One region of the Streptomyces gobiensis genome, then DNA from elsewhere that is predicted to be linked to it. Evidence: riboswitches for the same ligand, from Rfam matches in the RefSeq annotation. Region 1 holds a riboswitch; each other region holds the start of a gene.
What was found. Region 1 has a riboswitch for cobalamin ahead of test1122_RS12170 (ABC transporter substrate-binding protein). Riboswitches for the same ligand answer to the same signal wherever they lie in the genome.

Region 1 (3,468 bases):
CCGCTGGCCGACGATGTCGGTCACCGGGCGGCCGCTGACCAGGGAGCGCCCCAGGTCGCCGTCGACGGTCCCGGCCAGCCAGTCGACGTACCGCAGGGCCCAGGGCCGGTCCAGGCCCAGCTCCGCGCGCAGCGCGGCGATCTGCTCCGGCGTACCGCCCGCCCCGCCCGCCGACCGGGACAGAATCACCTCGGCCGCGTCACCCGGGAGCAGCTCCGTCCCGGCGAACACCAGCACCGTGGCGGCGCCCGTCACCCCTGCCGCGGCCAGCAGCCGCCGCCCGCACGCGGTGAGCAACGGGTGCGCATGGCAGGTCACGCGCCGCCGATCCAGACATCGCGGTAGCTGCCCCAGCCGTCGGAAGCCGGCGGGGCGCCGCGGACGCCGCCGACCTTGTGCTGTGCGCCGTCGATCCACTGCATGAACGAGTGGATGATGTGCCCGCCGTCCTGCCAGAGCTCCTGCTGCAGATCGGCGTAGCGCCGCTCCCGCAGGCCGGGGTCCATGGTGGCGCGCGCGGCGAAGAACCGCTTGTCCCAGTCCGGACGGCGCCAGCCGGTCTCATTCCGGTCCGAGGTGGACAGCATCGTCTGTCCGTAGAACCAGTCGAGCGCGTAGTTGCCCCAGCCGCCCTGCGCGAAGGGCTTCTTGGCCCACACCTGCGACCAGTACGAGTCGGCCGGTGACTTGTCCAGCTTGATGGCGATCCCCGCACGCCTGGCCTGCTCGGCGTAGAGGGTCGCGGCCTCCAGCATGCCGGGGGAGACATCTGAGGTGTGGAGGGTGACGGTCAGCCCCTCCTGACCCGCCTTGCGCAGCAGCGACTTCGCCTTGTCCGGATCGTAGCCGCGCTGCGGCAGGTCGTCGTGGTACAGCGGAGCACCCAACCCGTACAGGTCGTTGCCCACTTCGGCGTAGCCGGAGTACACCGTGTCCACGATCTCCTGGCGGTCCACCGCCAGCTTCAGGGCCTCGCGCACATCCGGATCGCTGAACGGCTTCCGGTCGACCATCATGTTGAAGCTCTGCATACGGCCGACCGGCGACGTCACGACCTGGACCCGGCCCGCCCGCTCCTGCGCCGCGGCCTGCGCCCAGGCCAGCTCGTGCGCGACATCGGCGTCGCCGCCGAGCAGCGCGTTGAGCCGGGTGTCGGGCTTGGTGATGAAGATGATCTCCAGCTCGTCGAGGTAGGGGCGACCGCTCTCCCAGTAGGAGTCGTTCCGGGTCAGCCGCACCCGGTCCCCCGGGCTCCACCGGCCGAACCGGAACGGCCCGGTGCCGACCGGCGGATGGTCGTTGTCGAACGCGGTCGTGCCGTCCTGGATGACGTAGACGTACCAGCCCGCGAGCAGCGACGGCAGGTCGGCGATGGGCTGGCGCATCGGGACCGCCACGGTACGCCGGTCCACCTTGCGCAGCCCCTCGGCATCCACCATCGCGAGGTCCTTGGCACCCGTGAAGGAGGACTTGGGGTCGAGCAGATACCTGATGGAGTACATCAGGTCGTCGGCCGACAGCGGCTTGCCGTCGTGCCACTCGACGCCGTCCCGGAGCCTGATGGTCCACCGCGAGCCGTCGGAGTTCGGTTCGATGGACTCCGCAAGCCGGTTGGTGACCGTGAGATCGTCGTCGTACGCGCACAGCTTGTCGAAGAGGTTCTTCATCACGATGCCCGCGCCCCACGATCCGGCGACGAAGGGGTGCAGCGTGTCATCGCTGGAGCTGGCCCCCGAGACCACCGCACGCAGCCGGCCCCCGCGCCGGGGCTCCCCCGCGCCGGTGGGCGAGGTCTGCCCGGAGGCGCACGCGGTCAGGCCACCGCCGAGGGCGAGACCGGACGAGGCGACCGCCAGCCCACGCAGAAACGCGCGCCGGTTGACCTGATGTGCGGGGGAACGTACAGAACTGGGCAGCGCAAGGCGCGCCCGGGCAGGACCGACCATGGTGGACCCGTCTCCATCCTCGTGGAACCACTGGGCTTGCACCACGGCCGGTCTCCTGGCTTCCAGCTCACCGCTCCCCCACGCCTTCCCACGCCCTCGGGCGCAGTGGCACAGATGCAGGGGAGCTCCCTGGTCACAGTGGCGGGACCGCACCGGATCCACACCGGTTTCCCGTAACCGCGGCACGGACAACATAGCCAGCCCAGCCGGTCCATGGGGAGTGTCACTGCTCACCAGCCCCCAGCGGCGCCGGTCAGAGCGGGACAAGCCGGACCCGGCAACCGAAGCGCCACGGGGGCTTGCGCCACCACACCAGCGCCCGCGACATCGCCGTATCGACACCGGACTTGGGGACCGTTTCGACCAGCAACACGCTCCGAGACTTCCCAATGGCCACCGCCCTCGATACTCGGACACCCAGGCCCTATCGTTGCAGGTCAGGAGTCACTCCTCGCGTTTCCGACCACTTATCGGACATCTTCTGGCGACGAAGGCCGAGCTAGGCGCCGATTATTCCCAGGGCACCCGCAGCACCGCTCGCGAAGCGAGTTCGCTGAGGTTCGCACGGGTCCCCGGGCGGCAACTGCAACCACGGCACGACGAGGTCCCCAGCCGCTGAGCTGTCGGGGCTCTTGCTCAGCCCGGTAAGGCTGGGTGGAGGATGCGAAATTCGAAACTCGTGGGGGGTTGCCCCCCACACTTTCCAACTGTTCGACAGGGCGTCCTGAGGTGATCAAGGTTGTCCTGATCTGCGGCGGAGTCGGTGGTCTCCTGGCTTCCGGACGGTGCTGGGCGTGCCTGAATGAGACAAGAACTGAGACCATGTGGTCGATTGCTGCTCGCTTATACGCCCTTGACGACGATGGCGTGCTTGTGGCCGTGCAGTGTGACGTCGGTCAGCAGGTGAAGGGCTGCGCGGGCCTCGTCCTTGCCGATGTCGGCAACCCGGACGCGGGAGATCACCCAGCCCCAGCGCGCTGTTCGGTGGTCCTGCTGTCGTATGCCTCGATGAATGTCGTAGGGGAGGTCATTACCTCGGTTACTCCGCGGGTGCGAGGCCGAGCCGGGGATCATCTTGTAGGTCGCCGCGCACCACGAGAGCGAGTGCCTCGCAGTCGAGCACGAAGACGTGCGGAGGCCTGGCACTGCCGCCGCGCTTTTTCACGCGGCCTTTCCCGAACAGCCGGACCCAGCCTTATCGCTCGGTCCAGGCATGCCTCCACCTGGTGCAGGATGAAGGGCATCGGCTCTAGTCTCGCTGTTCAGAGGTGCCTTCCGTCTCGCCGATCACCTGCCGGAGTAATCGCCTCGTGAGAGGCACGGGGCTAGGATCTGTGAACCGAGGGGGAAGGAAGTCCGCACCGACGCCCGCACGGTGTCCGACGGAACGGGGCAGGGGCCGATGACCACGGGCCCTCGCCTGGGGCCAGGCAGCAAAGAGGGGGGATGCGCGGGTGGGTTCTGAGCAAGGTCTTCGTTTTCACGTCCTTGGGGCGGTGGAGGGCTGGGCCGGGGACGCGCG
Region 2 (3,468 bases), 1.0 Mb from region 1:
CATCTGTGCCGCGGGAGCCGCTCCCGCGGCCGCCGACCCGGACGGTACAGCCGGGTCGGTCATCGTGACCCCGCCTCAGGTCCGTCCGGGAGGAGAGGTCAATATCCGGGTCGACTCCTGCGACGGCGACAAAGGGATCGCGCGGTCCAGGGCATTTGTGTCCGCCATCGCGCTGAAGGCCACCGCGGATGACGCGCTCACCGCCGACGCGAGCGTACGTGCCTCGGCGCAGCCCGGCGCATACCGGATCACGGTTGACTGCTACGACAAGACGGGAAACCTCAAGAAGGCCATCGCGGAGGGCCGGTTCTCCGTCGTCGGCGGCAAGGGGCCCCACCCGTTCCGGCCTCCCCGGCCCAGCGAGCCCACTGGGCACAGTGGGTACGGCGAGCACAGTGGGCGCGGCGAGCACAGTGGGCGCGGCGAGCACGGCGAGCACACTGTGCACAGCGCACCGGTCGCCCCCGTACGTGCCGGTGGCGGCGGCACCGCGGGAGAGAGCAGCGCCGGAGTGCCGCACTCGCTCGCCCTCGGGCTGAGCGGTGCCGCCGCGCTGGGCATCGCGGGCGCCGCGCTGCTGCGCCGACGTACCGTGGCGCGGCACGGCGGCGACAGCTGACCGGCGATGTCCGAGGAGGAGCGTTCCACCGGCGGCGGCAGGCTGCTGACCGGGGTGGCCTGGGCCGTACTGCTGCTCGGACTGTGGCTCTGGGGCAAGGATCTGACGGATGGCGACTTCGGCGTTCCGGTGCTCGGTGATGTGTCCCGGGCCGGCGGTCTGGTGGACGGGCGCCCGCTGCCCGCCGCACATGAACCGCTGAGCGGCGAGTCGAAGCCGCAGCGCATTGAGATCGAACGGCTGGGCGTGGCAGCCCCGGTGGTCGAACGTGGCCTGGACCGGGATGGTGCGATCGATCCGCCACCGCTCAGTGCGGCGGACACCGTTGGCTGGTACGCGGACGGCCCGGTGCCGGGTGCGGAAGGCGCGTCGTTGCTGGTCGGTCATGTCGACACGGAGAGCGAGAAGGCCGTCTTCTATGGGCTGAGCACCATGAAGCCGGGCACGGTGGTGAAGGTGACGCGGGCCGATGGCACGGTGGCCGAGTTCACGGTGGAGGAAGTCGACGTCGTTCAGCGTGGTGACTTCGACGCGAAGAAGGTGTACGGCGCACGGTCGAAGGGCCGGGCTGAGCTGCGCATCATCACCTGCGGTGGCACCTTCGACCGCGCGGAGCGCGCGTACACGGCCAATGTGGTGGTCTCTGCCTACCTCACTGGCTCTCAGCGGGAGTAAGCGCCTCCCGCGTGCGCTCGCTGGCCGCCGCGCGCAGACCCAGGGCACCGAATGCCGCCCCCAGAGCGCCCCACAGCAGGGCGTGTGAGGCCAGGGAGAGCACCCGGAAGTCCCAGAGGAGCGGCGCCGGGACCGGCACCGGGTCGGGGTTGCCCGGCAGGAGGAAGAGCACCCCCAGAATGGCGATGACCGTGCCGGCCACCGTCAGTTGCCGTACCGGCGCCGGACGGTCGGTGAGTCGCCGGTGGAGCTGCCAGGCGAGCAGCATGCCCAGGACGCCGATCACCAGCGCCGCCACCCAGAGGGCTTGGCGTTCGGAGACCGTGCCGCCGTCACCGACCCCCGGAGGGTTCGCCGGGTAGCGCAGGCCCGGCAGGAGGGAGAGGGCGAGGAAGCCCGCGCCCGCCAGGGTGAGGGCACGTGGCCAGGGCCGGTCCTCGGGGTTCGCCCGGTGGATCAGCGCATAGGCGACCGCGAAGAAGACCCCGAGGGCGAGGCCGACGACCACCGCGGTGACGAGCAGTCCGAAGTGCTGTGTGCCGCGTGAGAACAGCTCTTCGGCCTCATGCGTATGGGCGGAAGGCGTATGGGCGGAGTGCGCATGGGCGGACGCGGTCTGCCGCTCTTCCTCAAGCCGGATCGCCCGGTCCATCAACGGCTCCGCCAGGAGCAGCGAGAACAGCCCGGCGGCCAGGCCTGCCAGACCGCCCGCGAGCAGCCCCCGCCGGAGCAGGGGCAGCACGGGGTAGGGAGTTGTCGAATCAGACATGGTGCGGACGGCCCCGATCAGTGGCAGGGGGCACCGAAGAGGTGCCGTCCATCGTGGGAGAACTCGTGCAGATACTCGCCGGTCGCGGCGATGACATGGCCGTTGTCCATAAAGACGGCGTAGAGCGCGATCAGCGCGATGATGACCGCGGCGCCCGCGATCAGCCAGTCACGGGTACGAATCGTCGCGCTAGCAGCCGTGTCGGGTGCGACAGTGGTCGGTGAACCGGTGTGCAGGGACATCCGCGGTGCCTCCTCCTGGGGTTTCCACGCCCCAACGGTGGGAGAGCGACAGGTCAGTTCCTGACTTCCGCATGGGAGGCCCATGCGGTCACAGTGGCGGGACCGTCCCGGAGTTGCACCGGGTTCCTGAACACCATCGCCTCTTTATCCAAATGTGTCTGATGGAGAGTCCCAGGACCCGTCTGACCTGTCAATGTGCCACGATGGGGGCGACCGGTTTGCACCGTATCCAAAGGGGAGTGGATGTACGGCACCGACGCCGGCCGCAGGCACCGAGCAGTTCGCAGGCACCGAGCAGTTCGCACCGGCCTGACCGTGGGTGGGGCAGTGGTGGGTGCGATGGCCCTCCTCACCGCCTGCTTCTCGTCATCGGGGAAGAGTGGAGACGTGAAGAATCCGGACGAGGGGAAGCCGTCCCAGGCGGGCAAGCCCTTCTGGGTGAACCCTGATGGCAGCGCCGCCCGGGCTCTGGACAAGCTCCGCAAGGAGAACAAGGCCGAAGAGGCGGCGCTGATCGAGAAGATCGCCAGCCAGCCCGTCGGGGAGTGGATCGGGACGGACGATCCCGAGGGAGAGACGCGCCACATCACCAAGGCCGCCGCGAAGGCGAATACGAGCGCGCTGCTGGTGCTCTACAACATCCCGCACCGCGACTGCGGGCAGTATTCACAGGGCGGCGCGCCAGATGGCAACACCTACCGGGACTGGCTCAACAAGGTTGTCAACGGCATCGGGGACCGTAAGGCCTCGGTGATCGTGGAGCCGGACGCACTACCGCACATACTGGATCCCGGCTGTGTGCCCCGCGCTCTCCATGATGAGCAGTACGCCCTGATCAAGGAAGCGGTGGAAAAGCTCAAGGGGCTCCCGAACACCAAGGTGTATGTGGACGCGGGCAATCCGCACTGGATTCGGGACGCGGGCGCCCTGGTCGGGCCGCTGAAGCGGGCCGGAATCGAGCGCGCCGACGGCTTCTCGCTCAATGTCTCCAACTACCAGACGACCAAGGAGAACATCGCATACGGCAAGAAGCTGTCCGCGATGGTTGGCGGCAAACACTTCGTCATCGACACCAGCCGCAACGGCAATGGCCCCATAGAGGGCGAGGGGGCCGAGGAGGACGCCGAGGCCTGGTGCAACCCGCCGGGCCGGGCGCTGGGCGA
Region 3 (3,468 bases), 1.4 Mb from region 1:
GTACATCGAACTGAGCTTGCCAATCGTCGGCGCCGCCATAAACAGGTTCAGTGACTGGCTCTGGTCGAGATAGGGAGTCCGGGCCGCCGCCATATCGATCAGCGCCCGCTGCGGGACCTCCCACGCGGTGCGGTACAGCGCCCGCACCTCCTCCGGAACGCCGGGCAGCTCCTGTACCGAGCCATTGGCCTCGCGCAGCCCCTCCCGGGTCCGCTCGTGCCAGAGCCCCAGCCGCTTCAAGTCCTCCACCAGATAGGCGTTGACCTGCAGAAACTCCCCGCTGAGCGTCTCGCGCTTAAAGAGGTTGGAGACCTGCGGCTCGATGCACTCATAGACACCCGCGATCGACGCGATGGTCGCGGTCGGCGCGATGGCCAGCAGCAGCGAGTTGCGCATACCGGTCTTGGCGATACGGGCCCGCAGGGCCGCCCAGCGCTCGGGCCAGCTGGGCTGAGCGTCACCGTAGTGGTCGGGGTGCAGCACACCGTGCGCCGTCCGGGTGGACTCCCAGGCCGGATGCGGGCCGTGCCGCTCGGCGAGATCCGCGGAGGCCTCGTAGGCCGCGAGCATGATCCGCTCGGAGATCCGGGTGGACAGCGCCCTGGCCTCCGGTGAGTCAAAGGGCAGCCGCAGCCGGAAGAAGACATCCTGCAGCCCCATCAGGCCCAGACCGACCGGGCGCCAGCGGGAGTTGGAGCCGCTGGCCTGCTCGGTCGGGTAGAAGTTGATGTCCACCACCCGGTCGAGGAAGGTCACGGCCGTACGGACCGTGGCGTCCAGCCGCTCCCAGTCCATGTCCCCATCCGGGCCCAGATGCGCGGCGAGGTTGATCGAGCCCAGATTGCACACCGCCGTCTCGCCATCGTCCGTCACCTCCAGGATCTCGGTGCAGAGATTCGAGGAGTGGACCACATGGCCCGGCTCGGCGGTCTGGTTCGCGGTGCGGTTGGCGGCGTCCTTGAAGGTCATCCAGCCATTGCCGGTCTGCGCCAGGGTGCGCATCATCCGGGCGTACAGCTGGCGCGCCGGGATGGACTTGATGGCCAGCCCCGCGGCCTCCGCCTTCCGGTACGCCGCGTCGAAGTCATCGCCCCACAGATCCACCAGCTCCGGCACATCCACCGGCGAGAACAGCGACCAGTCAGCATCCGCCTCGACGCGGCGCATGAACTCATCCGGGATCCAGTGCGCGATATTGAGGTTGTGGGTGCGGCGGGCCTCCTCCCCGGTGTTGTCCCGCAGCTCCAGGAACTCCTCGATGTCCGCGTGCCAGGTCTCCAGATAGACACAGGCCGCGCCCTTGCGACGGCCGCCCTGATTGACCGCGGCGACCGAGGAGTCGAGGGTGCGCAGGAACGGGACGATGCCATTGGAGTGGCCGTTCGTCCCGCGGATCAGCGACCCTCGGGCCCGGATCCGTGAGTACGACAGGCCGATACCACCGGCGTGCTTCGACAGCCGGGCGACCTGGTGGTAGCGCTCATAGATGGAATCCAGCTCATCCAGCGGCGAGTCCAGCAGATAGCAGGACGACATCTGCGGGTGGCGGGTGCCGGAGTTGAAGAGGGTGGGGGAGGAGGGCAGGTAGGCCAGCGTGCTGGTGAGCCGGTACAGCTCGGCGACGTCGGCCAGTGCTCGCTCGCTGTCGTCCTCGGCGAGCCCGCAGGCCACCCGCAGCAGGAAGTGCTGTGGGGTCTCGATGACCTGGCGGGTCATCGGATGCCGCAGCAGATAGCGGGAGTGGACGGTACGCAGTCCGAAGTAGCCGAAGCGGTCATCGGCGCCCTCGGCCAGGGCCCGCTCGACCAGCGCGTCCAGCGCCGCCGCATGGGTCCGTACGAACTCGGCCGTACGGTCCGCGATCAGCCCTTCGTGGTGGCCCACCGCCACCGACGCCGAGAAGGACACCGCGCCCTGGCCGGCGGCCTCATCCCGGATGGCGAGGGTCAGCAGCCGCGCGGCGAGCCGTGAGTACTGCGGCTCATCGCCGATCAGCCCGGCGGCGGCCTCGGTGGCCAGCGACCGCAACTCCGCTTCGTCCGACCCGGCGTTGCGGCCGCGCAGCGCGGCGGCCGCCACCTTGCCCGGGTCGGTGGCGGGCAGATCGGCAGTGAGATCGGTCAGGGTGCGCAACAGCACCGCTGATACGGGCTCCGCGGGTGCGATGGTCACGGGACGGGCTCTCCCTCGCTCGGCAGGGGCCACGAGGCTGGTGCGCGGCGGGGCGCGTACGGGCGTGCCGCAAGCAGAGCGGAGCACACCACGCAGCGTCCACCGGCCCAACCCGCGAGGCCCGGACGTATTCGATACCGTCGGCAGGTCTTCGGACTCGCGAAGGCGCATGGAAGCACCCATCGCATACCGTTGCGGGACAGTTCCGGATTCGCACCGGATTCCCCTGCGGCGACAGCGAGGACGAGCATACATCTAGTGGCGCGTGGGTCATGCACCCCCATATGTTGTGTCCGGTATACGCGTTAGGTTGACAAGTCCAGCTCGAACGTCCACAGCCTGAATCCCGGCAGCGGCTCCCAGTCCCGCTCCGGGGTACGGACAAACCCCAGCCGCCCGTACAGCCGGTGGGCCGCGTGCATGCCCTGCTGGCTGGAGAGCACCAGCCGGGTCAGCCCGAGCCCCCGCGCCCGGCTGACGCATGCCCGCACCAGGGCCTCCCCGGCCCCCCGGCCGCGCCCCTCGGGCCGTACCGCCAGCATCCGGAACTCACCTTCGCCGGGCCGGGCGATATCGGCGTACTCCCCGCCCTCAGCGACGAAGGCGACCGTACCCAGCAGCTCGTCGCTGCGGCTGTCCGCGGCCACCAGCACCTCGGCGTGCTCCGACCGCCGCCGCGTGTCGCGCAGTTCGGCGAGATAGGGGTCGGCTTCCCCGAAGTCGAGCAGGCCGTCACCCAGATACGCTTCGGCGGTCAGCTCCCCAATCTCATCCAGCTCCTCGGAGCGGGCCACTCTGATCACGATATCCATGCGCCCAGTGTGAACGAGGGTGCGTTCCCCACCCCCCGCTCCTTCCCGAAACTGGGGGCTCCGCCCCCGGCCCCCAAGTGTTGTGGGCACTCGCAGCCCCGCGAGGGGCTGTGGGTGGGCACAACCCGGCCACCGGCCCGCACCCGGCGAACCCCGGGGCCCGGGGGCGTGAGCCCCGGTTACGGGAAGGGGCGGGATACGGGGACACCCACCCACGGCACCCCGGGAACGCAGCCCCCACGGGGCCGAGCCAGGGGACCCCCGGCGGCCACTCAGCAGCAGCGGAACCCCTCCCGGGGATCCCCGTCGCGGCGGTCCATGCGGCGCCGCTCAAATTCCCCCCGGCTCACCACCACCGCCCCGGGACGCTCCCGCCGCACCCGCTCCGCATACCGCTCATACGCGGTCTCGCCGGTGAACTCACGCACGTACCACCACAGTCGCCCGATACTCAGCGTCACGGCCGGATCTCCTCCCGCTCCTC
Region 4 (3,468 bases), 2.2 Mb from region 1:
CGGCCGGACTCCCGGCTCCCTCGCAGATCACCGCGTCGTGGGTGCGCCGCAGCTCGGCCAGACAGTCCGTCACCGTGCCGAGCAGCCGCTCCTGCCGCCCCGCCGCGTGGTAGCCACGCGCGCTCAGCTCGCCGACCGGCTTCCCCAGCAGTACGACCTGGCTGGTGCGGTCCCCGCCGGGCTTGAGCAGTACGGGATTCATCAGCGCGCTCGGCTCGGTCCGGGCGGCGGCCGCCTGCATGGCCTGCGCCCGCCCGATCTCAGCACCCTCACGGGTGACAAAGGAGTTGAGTGACATGTTCTGCGCCTTGAAGGGCGCGACGTTGATGCCCTTACGCGCCAGCCACCGGCAGATGCCCGCTGTGACCACACTTTTGCCCGCGTCGGAGGTCGTTCCCGCCACGAGGAGCCCGCCGCCCGTCATGTCCGCTCCTTCACATAACCGGCCGCGCAGCACACGGCCAGAGCCAGTGCGCTGACATGGCGGGAGAGCCGGACAGCCCGCTCGATATCGGCTGCTTCGACCGCTCTGCCGGGAGCGTTGAGCACCGGGCGGTGTTCGACGCGTCCGCCATAGGAGAGGGTGCCGCCCAGCCGTACCCCCAGCGCGCCCGCGAACGCGGCCTCCACCGGCCCGGCGTTGGGGCTGGGGTGCAGGCCCGCGTCCTGCCGCCAGGCACGCAGCGCGCCGCGCCGGTCCGGGCCGAGGAGCGCCGCCAGCGTGGCGGTGAGCCGGGAGCCCGGCCACCCGGCGACATCGTCCAGCCGGGCGGCGGCCCAGCCGAACCGGCGGTAGCGGGCGGACTTATGGCCGACCATGGCATCGAGGGTGTTGACTGCCCGGAACGCGGCCATTCCCGGCACGCCCCCGAGGGCGCCCCAGACGAGTGCGCCGACGACCGCGTCCGAGGTGTTCTCGGCGACCGACTCCACTACGGCCCGGGCGATTCCGTCCGCGTCCAGCGCCTGTGGGTCCCGCCCGCACAGTCCCGGGAGCAGCTTCCGGGCCCGCTCGATGTCCCCGTCGGCCAGCGCGTCCCGAACGGCCCACGCCTCGCGAGCGAGTGACGTACCCCCCAGCACGGCCCACGTCACCCCAGCGGTAAGGACCTTGGAGCGGCGGGGGAATAGCCGCGTCAGCGCCGCCGCGCCGGCGGCTGCGCCCCCAACGCACAGCACAGCGTGCAGCGCGCCCGCGGCGCGGTGATCGCGCCACAGCCGGCGCTCCACCGTGGTGGCAATGTGCCCGAAAGCGGCGACAGGGTGGGCACGGCGCGGGTCCCCCGCGAGCACATCGCAGAGATAACCCAGCGCGGCGCCGGTCGCTGAGAAACGCATCGCGTCGTCAGCCGGCCGTCGTACCTCGTACGGTCAACAGGTCAGGGGGCGGAGAAATGCCAGGCATGGCGGTATGTCCTCACTCAGGGTCCTCGCCCTGGCTCGACGTGACCGGCGGTGAGAGTCTCCTGGCTCCCGGATCGGCACATCCCCCGGTCTTCCAGCCTCCGTGCGGGACCGTGACTTCTTCGGGTGGGGGTGTGCTCCCCGGTGACAGTGGCGGGACCGCGCCGGATTCGCACCGGCTTCCTCTCCTGCCGCCGTTTGGCAACGGGCAGTCCACCATGCCCGGACAGAGCCGTCAACTCACCCCTGACCTGCGACAGGAGAGTGTGAGCAGACACACGAAAGGGGGTACGGGCGGTGCCCGTACCCCCTCGGGGAACGCCGGTGCCGACTGTGCCAGTTGTGCCAGCTGTGCAGTTGTGCAGCTGTGCTCGGCTGACTCAGGTCGCGATGATGTAGATGCCGTATGCCACGGCCATCGCGCACAGGGCGTAGCAGATGTACGCGCCGGTCCGGGCGAGCGCGGTCGAGCCGCCGTCCGCCTTGCGGGCGGAGGAGCCGACGATGCCGAGCGTGAAGACACCCACCAGGGCCACGGTCGCCACGAGGCTGACGCCGAAGACCTGGCCGAGGGCGGCCCAGTCAATGTTCATCGTGGTGGTTCCTTCTGGATTACGGTGCCTGGCTTATGGGGTGACGCTGGCAGCGGGCTGTTCGGGCTGCTCAGCGTTCTGCTGCTCGGCGTTCTGCTGCTCGGCGGGCATGGTGCCTGCCGGGGGCGGGGCGACGGCCTGGACGGCGGCGGTGACGACACCCTGGGGCTCCGTGCGTATGTCACTGATGGGCGCCACATCGTTGACGTTGGTGTGGTCGACCGGCTGGCGACGGGAGGCGAACCAGATGGTGGTGCAGCTGGCCACCAGGAGGAAGGTGACCGTGCCGACTCCCCAGGCGCCCTGACTGGCCAGGACCGCCGAGATCGCGGCGATCAGCGCGGCGGCGGGCAGGGTCAGCCCCCAGCCGACGAACATCCGGGTCGCGGTGGACCAGCGGACGATTCCGCCCCTGCGGCCCAGCCCGGAGCCCATGACCGCGCCGGAGCAGACATGCGTGGTGGAGAGCGAGAAGCCGATGTGGGACGAGGCCAGGATGGTGGCCGCGGCACTGGTCTGGGCGGCGAAGCCCTGCGGCGGCTGGATGTCGGTGAGGCCCTTGCCCATGGTGCGGATGATGCGCCAGCCACCGAGGTAGGTGCCGAGCGCGATGGCGAGACCGGCTGAGGCGATGACCCAGGTCGGCGGATCGGAGCTCGGGGCGAGCGCGCCACCGGTGATCAGCGCGAGGGTGATCACACCCATGGTCTTCTGCGCGTCGTTGGTGCCGTGGGCCAGGGAGACCAGGGCGGCCGAGGTAATCTGCCCCGCCCGGTAGCCCTTGGCGGTCTGCTGCTGATCGGCCCTGCGCGCCAGCCGGTAGGTCAGCCGGGTCGCGAACATCGCGGCGATACCGGCGACGAGGGGGGCGGCCAGTGCCGGAATCAGCACCTTCATGACGACGACATCGCCGTTGACGGCGCGGAATCCGGCCGAGGCGACGGTCGCGCCGATCAGACCACCCATCAGGGCGTGTGAAGAACTGGAGGGCAGACCGGCGAGCCAGGTCAGCAGATTCCAGGTGATCGCGCCCACCAGACCAGCGAAGATCACTTCCGGTCGGATACCGGCGCCCTCGTCAACGATTCCGGAGGAGATGGTCTTGGCGACCTCGACGGAGACAAAGGCGCCGACGAGGTTGAGTGCCGCGGACATCGCCACCGCGGCCTTGGGCTTCATCGCCCCGGTGGAGATGGTGGTGGCCATGGCGTTGGCCGTGTCGTGGAAGCCGTTCGTAAAGTCGAACACCAAGGCGGTGACGATCACGATCCCGATGAGAAGCGTGATGTGTTCCATTCACCCGGCAATCAGTTTGGCGGTCAGTGGGCCCGGCGAATGTAGAGACATTTGGTGAACGGAAAGTGAACTGGGCCGGGCTTTGGGGTTTCCCAGGCGGCGTCCCGGCCTCACCCTTCCGCCGACTGGCCGCTGAAAGACCGTTGGAGAGATCCTGGTCACTCAGCGCGCGCTA

Region 2: another riboswitch for cobalamin. It lies ahead of test1122_RS07540 (CbtB-domain containing protein); the one in region 1 lies ahead of test1122_RS12170 (ABC transporter substrate-binding protein).
Region 3: another riboswitch for cobalamin. It lies ahead of test1122_RS18695 (ribonucleoside-diphosphate reductase subunit alpha); the one in region 1 lies ahead of test1122_RS12170 (ABC transporter substrate-binding protein).
Region 4: another riboswitch for cobalamin. It lies ahead of test1122_RS02335 (cobalamin biosynthesis protein); the one in region 1 lies ahead of test1122_RS12170 (ABC transporter substrate-binding protein).

Annotation. Positions count from the first base shown of each region.
Region 1 covers NZ_CP086120.1:2,629,272-2,632,739, reverse strand. The annotation lists gene test1122_RS12175 (ABC transporter permease) at 1-318, opposite strand, end outside; gene test1122_RS12170 (ABC transporter substrate-binding protein) at 315-1,991, opposite strand; cobalamin riboswitch at 1,975-2,143, opposite strand; gene test1122_RS12165 (AfsR/SARP family transcriptional regulator) at 3,401-3,468, shown strand, end outside.
Region 2 covers NZ_CP086120.1:1,627,509-1,630,976, forward strand. The annotation lists gene test1122_RS07525 (hypothetical protein) at 1-619, shown strand, start outside; gene test1122_RS07530 (class F sortase) at 626-1,294, shown strand; gene test1122_RS07535 (CbtA family protein) at 1,272-2,063, opposite strand; gene test1122_RS07540 (CbtB-domain containing protein) at 2,081-2,305, opposite strand; cobalamin riboswitch at 2,340-2,502, opposite strand; gene test1122_RS07545 (glycoside hydrolase family 6 protein) at 2,549-3,468, shown strand, end outside.
Region 3 covers NZ_CP086120.1:3,988,290-3,991,757, forward strand. The annotation lists gene test1122_RS18695 (ribonucleoside-diphosphate reductase subunit alpha) at 1-2,172, opposite strand, end outside; cobalamin riboswitch at 2,298-2,423, opposite strand; gene test1122_RS18700 (GNAT family N-acetyltransferase) at 2,478-2,984, opposite strand; gene test1122_RS18705 (CstA-like transporter-associated (seleno)protein) at 3,257-3,445, opposite strand; gene test1122_RS18710 (carbon starvation CstA family protein) at 3,442-3,468, opposite strand, start outside.
Region 4 covers NZ_CP086120.1:475,804-479,271, reverse strand. The annotation lists gene test1122_RS02340 (cobyric acid synthase) at 1-424, opposite strand, end outside; gene test1122_RS02335 (cobalamin biosynthesis protein) at 421-1,338, opposite strand; cobalamin riboswitch at 1,460-1,590, opposite strand; gene test1122_RS02330 (hypothetical protein) at 1,785-1,997, opposite strand; gene test1122_RS02325 (inorganic phosphate transporter) at 2,031-3,293, opposite strand.